Regions from separate parts of the Paenibacillus sp. FSL R5-0744 genome, predicted to be linked through region 1. Evidence: riboswitches for the same ligand, from Rfam matches in the RefSeq annotation. Region 1 holds a riboswitch; the other holds the start of a gene.
The links. Region 1 has a riboswitch for S-adenosylmethionine ahead of metA (homoserine O-succinyltransferase). Riboswitches for the same ligand answer to the same signal wherever they lie in the genome.
Positions count from the first base shown of each region.

Region 2: it holds a riboswitch for S-adenosylmethionine, as region 1 does, so the genes downstream of both, MKY19_RS25495 (methionine ABC transporter ATP-binding protein) here and metA (homoserine O-succinyltransferase) in region 1, are expected to answer to the same signal.

Region 1 is NZ_CP150228.1:1,893,538-1,897,756, reverse strand. Features, by position in the region: gene MKY19_RS08245 (aminotransferase class I/II-fold pyridoxal phosphate-dependent enzyme) at 1-950, opposite strand, end outside; gene metA (homoserine O-succinyltransferase) at 987-1,907, opposite strand; SAM riboswitch class I at 2,021-2,151, opposite strand; gene corA (magnesium/cobalt transporter CorA) at 2,550-3,485, shown strand; gene MKY19_RS08230 (HRDC domain-containing protein) at 3,568-4,219, opposite strand, start outside.
Region 2 is NZ_CP150228.1:5,769,970-5,774,188, reverse strand. Features, by position in the region: gene MKY19_RS25505 (heme A synthase) at 1-677, shown strand, start outside; gene MKY19_RS25500 (Cthe_2314 family HEPN domain-containing protein) at 787-1,521, shown strand; SAM riboswitch class I at 1,622-1,761, shown strand; gene MKY19_RS25495 (methionine ABC transporter ATP-binding protein) at 1,863-2,879, shown strand; gene MKY19_RS25490 (methionine ABC transporter permease) at 2,879-3,538, shown strand; gene MKY19_RS25485 (MetQ/NlpA family ABC transporter substrate-binding protein) at 3,597-4,219, shown strand, end outside.

The sequences.
Region 1 (4,219 bases):
TGACGAAGAAGCGGCTCTACGTATCTGGCATCTTTTAATTTGAAAGAAAAAATACCGGTATTGCCTGAAGATTGACGATTCTGGATTTCATGTCCTGGATGATCAGGCAATCCTGGATGGAACACTTCCGCAATCGCTGGATGCTCTAATAAGTAGTGAGCGATCGCTAGTGCATTGCTTTCGTGACGCTCCATACGCAGCGCCAATGTCTTCAAGCCTCTCATCAACTGATAACTGTCTGTTGGTCCGAGCACGGCGCCAATAGAGTTATGTAGAATAGCTAATTCAGCTGATAATTCTACACCCTTGGATACAATCAGGCCTGCCAGTACATCATTATGACCACCCAAATACTTAGTAGCGCTATGAACTACAATATCCGCACCTAATTCTATAGGCCGTTGGAAGAATGGAGTCAGCAGCGTATTATCTACAATGCTAAGTAACCCATGGTGACGTGCCCAAGTGCATACGGCTTCAATATCCGTGATCATCATAAGTGGGTTCGTTGGCGTTTCAATAAATACAGCTTTCGTATTTGGACGACGCGAAGCTTCCAGTGCATCCAAATCATTCGTGTCTACATAAGAAGCAGTGATTCCAAACTTGGACATAATCCGTTCCAACAAACGATAGGTACCGCCGTAAAGATCCAGCGAAACGATCAGATGGTCGCCTTGAGCGAACAAGGTAAGCACCGTTTGTATCGCTGCCATCCCAGAGCTACAAGCAAATCCTGCATCTCCAGATTCCAGTTCCGCAGCTGCATTCTCAAGCACTGAACGGGTCGGACTTTTGGTGCGGCTATAATCAAACCCTGTGCTTTGACCGAGTTTTGGATGACGAAATGCCGTTGCATTATAAATTGGAAAATTAATTGCTCCTGTGGCAGGATCTTCTTGAGAACCTATTTGAGCCAGTCTACTTTCAATCCTAAGTTTGTCATCCATGATTAATGCCTCCTAATTTATATTGTAGCGCTATTATCAATAAACAATCGGGTCGATATCATAAGGCGTTTCTTGATATACATAGTAATTGAGCCAGTTAGAGAATAATAAATTGGCATGCGCACGCCACACTGCTGGAGGTGTACGTTCTGGATCATCTTTAGGGAAGTAATGTTTCGGCAAAGCCATCTCCATCCCTCTAGACACATCACGGTCATATTCCCATTTCAAGGATAGAGGATCATATTCGGAATGTCCGGTCACAAATATTTGTTTACCGTCGTTTGTAGCCACTAGATACATACCAGCTTCTTCGGATTCAGCCAGAATCTGCAGATCTGGGTTATTCTCAATATCTTCACGGGAGACATCGGTATGACGAGAGTGTGGTACATGGAATACCTCGTCAAAGCCGCGCAACAGTTTAATGTTATTTTGATTAATCGTATGAGAGAAGACGCCAAAACATTTCTCAGGCAATGCCACTTTACGAACACCAAAATGATGATATAAGCCTGCCTGTGCCGCCCAACAAATATGCATGGTTGAAGTCACATTGTCCTTGCTCCATTCAAAAATCTCTTTCAGTTCTTCCCAATACGATACTTCCTCGAACTCCATTTGTTCTACAGGAGCACCTGTAACGATTAAACCATCCAAACGGCGGTGGCTGATCTCGTCAAAGGTTTTGTAAAAGCTCTTCAAATGTTCAGCAGAAGTATTCTTGGAAATATGGGAACGCGGATGCAATAAAGTAACATCAACTTGTAGTGGCGAATTTCCAATTAAACGCAGCAATTGAGTCTCTGTCGTCTCTTTAGTCGGCATGAGGTTCAGAATAGCAATCCGTAGTGGACGGATATCCTGATGGAAAGCCTGACTTTCGTCCATCACAAAAATATTTTCTCCGGATAGTACTTCTTTCGCCGGTAAACTGTCGGGAATTTTAATTGGCATTGTCTTTCCACTCCTTAGCTGAATTTAGTTATTTTGCCGCACTGCGGCTTGCTGAACATAAAAAGACCTTCCTCGGAAATCGAGAAAGGTCATATCTACAGTCATATGTGCCTCTCTCATCTGCCAGAATGTTCCTGAAGACGATTAGACGTCTGCAGAAATTCCGCAAGAATTAGCACCGTGCGTTTACACGCCGGTTGCCGGGTTTCATAGGGCTAGTCCCTCCACCTGCTCTTGATAAGATTTAGCTGTATTCAATTAAATTACTTTAAAATTCACTTTAAATCATGAACCTCCTTTTCGTCAAGTCCATACAATGCTGAAGAAGCCTCAAAATCACAATAAATTTGCTTGAAAGAGGCATACTCCGTTGTTATACTAGACAAGTATTTCATACCTGAACGAAAAGAAGAGGTGAGAAGAAGGATGGAAGGCGACCCGAGCTCGCAAATATGTGTACAGAATGAGCAACCACACAGGATAATCATCAGCTTGCCGGCGGCGGGAGCAGTTCTTCTTCATGCCCTCGAAACGTCATTTGGCCCTATGTATTGATTGTACCGCCGGCCAAGCTGATTTTTTTCTCTGTGCTTAATTTAGCAGTCCCTAGTGAAGACCTGGGGATAGGAGGAGTGAAATCAGATGAAAATCCGGCTGGTAAATGCAGGGGTTTTTACACCTATTGATGAAATTGATGAAACACTAACACCCCCAACGGAAGGGTTCTATTGGATTGACGCCGATGTTGAGGATTTGGAGCTGCTTCAGCCCTTGTTCAACCTACATGATCTTGCTGTTGAGGATTGCCTTAGCGAAGAGGATCAGCGTCCAAAGATCGAAATATACGAAAGTCACTACTTTATAGTTGTAAATAGCATCCGCTTTGACGATGAAGAAATTTTTCTACGGGCGCTCAATGTATTCCTTGGAAGACATTACATCATCACTGTCACGAAACAAAAGATCAATGAACTACGAATCCTGAAGCCTATGCTCTGGGAGCAAGAAGTAAGTGAACCGGATATGTTCCTTTACTTGCTAATTGACCTTGTCGTTGATAACTATTTCTCCGTCGGCGACCGAATTGAAGCTCGGATTGAGAAGCTGGAAGAAGATATCCTCATGCATACCAAGAAGTCACATCTCAGTGAAATTATCGGTCTGCGAAGTGAAATTCTATGGTTGAAGAAAATGCTGGGGCCACAAAAAGAAGTGATCAATACCCTAAATAAAAAAGACCTCCGTCTGATCGATGATCAGCTGCAGAAATATTTTAGCGACATTTATGAAAATGCGGTTAAAATATCTGAAACCTTTGAGACGTATCGCGATCTCATGGGCAACTTACGAGAGGCATACCAATCCAGTATCGCCAACCGCGCGAATGAAATTATGAGAGTATTTACTGCGATTACAACAATATTCATGCCCCTGACCGTAATTACCGGAATCTACGGTATGAACTTTGATCATATGCCCGAGCTTCATACGAAATATGGCTATTATGGCGTTATAGGCGTTATGTTGACTTTAGGCTGTGGGATGCTCTATGTTTTCCGCAAGAAGGAATGGCTATGAAACGAACCGGACGAATAAGCAAGACGAAGGCCCTGTAACCGTAAGGTATAAGGAAGCCTTCGTCTTTTTGGTATGCGCAAATTTAAAAGCTGGTCGCCATGCCCACTTTATGCGTCTGCTCTCGACGGAAACGGATGCGTATCAATCGCAGACGCTCATAATAAATATCCAATCCTTCAGCAGCGGAAAAATCGTCACCATACACCTTATGTAACACCGGTTTTAGGAAAAGATCCCCGAGCTCCACATAGGCATTCCATATCGCATCCTGCTCATTCTGCGGCATATTGCCAAGCTCTACATGGATCAGCTTCTCGACGGAATAACCTTCTCTTTCTAGCTCCTCTACCGCTTCAATCAGTTCACGCCGGTTCACTCCACTATTCACCTTAAGCTGTTCCAAGCCCAACCCATTCTCGATCCCCTGTAGCAAAATCCTCCGCAAGCGCAGTCGTTCTAGCTGCTTCTTATATTTGACTTCTTTCTGTTTATAAAGCCAAGAGACGAAAGACTCCTCTTCAATTACTTCATGCACCCAATTTAGAGGGAAGGAATGCTCCCTTGCCACCGCAGTAGTTATAGCCAGCCAATCAGCCCCAAACTGCGCTATCTTGCCTTCTCCAACACCCGGAATTTGCATCAGTTCCTCTGGCGTATGCGGTAGAAATGTACTTAACAAGCGCAACAGACGATTACTGGCGAGAATATAGGGCGCCTTCCGTTCACTCGAAGCC
Region 2 (4,219 bases), 3.0 Mb from region 1:
TTGTTCAAGGTGGTATGGGAGCGCTTGCAGTGATTAAATCCCAATCTGCTGCTGTAATGGCACTACATATGGGCTTTTCTTTGATCGCTTTTTCAAGTTCTCTAATGCTGGCTCTAGGAACTAAAAGGCGACATGAAGCAGGTGAGTACGATCCTAAGATGGAGCTTCAGAAGCAACCCGTCAGTAAGGCTTTCCGCAATTTAACCTGCTTTACGGCCTTTTATTCCTATGTTGTTGTTTATATTGGAGCCTTTGTTAGTCATACGGATTCGCGCGGTGGATGTTCTGGCTGGCCGCTCTGTAACGGTGAATGGGTTCCCGAGCTTTCCGGGGGAGTAGGTATTGTTTTTACGCACCGGATTGCGGCTTTGATCTTATTCATTCTTACTGCGGTGCTTGGACATTTAGCTTTTTGGAAACATAAGGATTACCCAGAGCTAAGAGCTCTTGGCGTAGCGGCTGTTCTGCTGTGCTTGATGCAGGTATTTAGTGGAGCTGCTGTTGTTTACACACTAGATAATGAAAGATTGTACATATTTGCCGCTTTGGCTCATATTTTGTTGATCGCTAGTTTGTTTGGTGTCTTATGTTATATGAGTGTAAGAGTCTGGCAGCTGAATCGCGCGAGAAATGTAGTTGTTGAAAAAAATCCAACGAATCCAATGACACCGTTGTAACACCCTTGGTAGAAAGTTCCCACCGTGGATAGAGTCGCTTTACCTGCGGAATAATAAAGTGGAAATCGGTATATCGTGGTGCTGGACAAAACTTTAGGAGGACTGGGATATGCTGCGGGTTATACTTGGAGAGCCGCCTCGAAAGAACAGCGGTGTATTGGCTGACGCGATGGAGAACATGGCCACATTTGCAGCCTTACTGCGCAAGGAAATGAACGCTCATGAGGATAATGACCATGAATACCGCAAGCTGGAGATTTGGACACGTGGACTGATCTCCTCATTGGATGAATTGGAGCAAAGCTGGTTCGCAGCTGCTTTTTACCGGAAATCGGTAATCGCTGGTTATATGGACGATATGTCACCAGTGGAACAAGGCGATTATGCGCGGTATGTTTATTTTTATAAAGATGGATTTATTCGTGTGTTCTCTCTTCTGGACAAGCTTGGAACGGTACTGAATCATTTTTATGACCTCAAAACCTCCAAATTAAAAACGCACTTTTCTTATTTTACAGTACTGCGTCAACTTCAGTTATTGAATGTGCATCCTGCATTAGCGGATCAACTGGAACAGATCAAGAACTCTTATCGTGATCCACTGGAGAATCTACGCAAGCGCAGAAATGCTGAAATTCATTATATGAATTCCGAAATGCAGGATGATTTATGGCAGCGACATCAAGGCTTGCATGACAAAATTCAGCTTGAGGATTTAGATAGCCATCTTGAGGATTTAAAGCAGTCCCTTGAAATGAACTGTAAAACATTAATCGCGGCATTCAGCTACAGCAATGAACAGCTGCGTAAGGAAATCAGCAAGGCAAAGCGTGTACAATCCTAAGCGTTCAAGATATTTCCTTTTGACAAAAAACAAGAAACTTACTATACTTATGCTTGCATTAAAGTCTGTACGAATTCAAACATAAAATTTCATACTCTATATCTTATCGAGAGTGGCGGAGGGATAGGCCCGATGAAGCCCGGCAACCGATTTGTATACAGCGCGATTAGCGTTATGTACAAATGTCATGGTGCTAATTCCTACAATGACGCAAGGTTTGTGGTCGTTGGCAGATGAGAAGGCATTGTCTAAATAAACACACAGAGCCTCTTGCGATCTGCATCGATCGTCGGAGGTTTTTTTTGTATGGAATAAGTGAATTATAAAGGGGGCGACGAGCGTTGATTAATCTAAAAGGAATAACAAAGGTATATGGAAAAGGCAGCCATGCGGCTACAGCACTTTCCGGATTGAATTTGTCTATCGAAAAAGGTGAAATATTCGGAGTTATTGGCCATTCTGGAGCGGGGAAAAGTACATTGATCCGTTGCATTAATCTGTTGGAGCGTCCGACAGAAGGGGAAGTATGGGTAGATGGCATTGAACTAACCAAGCTTACCCAAGGCCAGCTGCAGGAGCAGCGGCGCAAGATAGGAATGATTTTTCAACATTTCAATCTGCTATCTTCTGCGACGGTGTACGATAACATTGCTTTTCCTCTGCGACTCACAGGCACCTCGAGAGCAGATATTGATACTAAAGTGAAAGATTTGCTTGCCTTAGTGGGGCTTGAAGAACACCGGGATAAATATCCCTCCCAATTATCAGGAGGACAAAAGCAGCGGGTCGGGATCGCACGGGCACTTGCCAGCGACCCTGATGTGCTGCTGTGTGACGAAGCAACCTCTGCGCTTGACCCACAAACGACAGACTCTATTCTTAAGCTATTGCTCGATATTAATAAACGATTCCATCTGACCATTGTGCTGATCACTCACGAAATGCACGTGATTCAGAGCATCTGCGACCGTGTTGCGGTCATTCATGGTGGTGGTATCGTTGAGCAAGGTAAAGTTACGGAGGTATTCCTGAAGCCGCAGCATGAGGTCACTCGCGATTTCATTCGCAGTGAATCACAGAATGAGGGACCCCTTCGTACGGCGCTTGACGCTGCTGCTGGGGACAACTCTCAGGCCGTCAAAATTACTTTTTTCGGAGAGAAGACCTACGGCTCTGCACTTTCCAATGTAGTACGTGAGACGGGTGTTAGCTTCGCCATTCTGCATGGTACCATCTCAACGATAAAAGACGTACCTTATGGACAAATGATTGTTCGGTTCGAAGGTCCAGCTGAAGCGATCGCTGTGACGATAGCCGAACTAACCGCTCAAGGCCTTGAAGTGGAGGTGATTTCGTAATGAATTTCGCAGACTTAAACTGGCAAGAAATGATGGATGCTACAGTTGCTACCTTGCAAATGTTAATATTCTCTGGATTGTTCACAATTATTCTTGGTTTACCACTCGGAATTCTATTGTATTTATGGGGAAGATCGAATAGTATAGTAATCAGAGTAATTTACTCGGTCTTATCATTCTTTGTAAACATCTTGCGTTCCGTACCGTTTATCATTTTGATGGTGGCTTTAATTCCTTTTAGCAAAACCATCGTTGGAACCTCCATTGGAGTACTTGGTACGATTCCACCGCTCGTGATTGGTGCAGCTCCATTCTTTGCTCGCTTGGTGGAAACGGCATTAAGAGAAGTGGATCGTGGAGTAATCGAAGCGGCGCAAGGGATGGGAGCATCCACGAATCAGATCGTTATGCGTGTTCTTTTGCCAGAGGCTCGTCCAGGTCTGCTCGCTGGGGTTACGATCACACTGGTTACACTGGTCTCCTATACGGCAATGTCCGGGATGGTAGGCGGCGGCGGGCTAGGGGATCTAGCGATTCGTTACGGATATTACCGATATGAGAAGGAAGTTATGATTATCTCTGTAGTCTTAATGGTCATACTGGTGCAACTGCTACAAATGGCCGGTGATCGACTAGTACGACATTTCACACGGAAATAAGGTACGTCCATATATAGCCTTATTCATACAAATACCAAGGATAAGAGGGGGATTTAAAATGAAAAAATTACTACTTACTTTTTTTAGTCTGACACTGGTTGTGGTGCTGGCTGCTTGCGGCAATAACAATAATGCTTCTAACTCGGCTGCTACTAATGCACCAAAAGATGGTGCTGCAACTGAGTCATCTGCAGAACCTGTAAAATTGGTGGTTGGTGCTTCACCTGTTCCACACGCTGAGATCCTAAAAGCTATTGCTCCATTGCTTGAAGCGCAAGGAATTAAATTAGAAATCAAAGAATTCACTGACTATGTTCAACCAAACGTTCAGCTTTCAGAGAAGAATCTGGATGCTAACTTCTTCCAACATCAACCTTACCTGGATGACCAGAATCAAAAGAACGGTTCGGATCTAGTTTCTGTTACAGCCGTTCACGTTGAACCTTTTGGTGCTTATTCCAAAAAAATCAAATCCATCGACGAGCTGGCTGATGGTGCGAAAGTTGCCATCCCGAATGATGCTACAAACGGTGGTCGTGCACTGATCCTGCTTGCCAAAAATGGACTGATTTCTTTGAAAGATGATACCAACATCACATCTACCCAAGCAGATATCACTGAAAATAAGAAAAACCTTAAAATCATCGAGCTAGATGCAGCAATGTTAGGTCGTCAATTGGA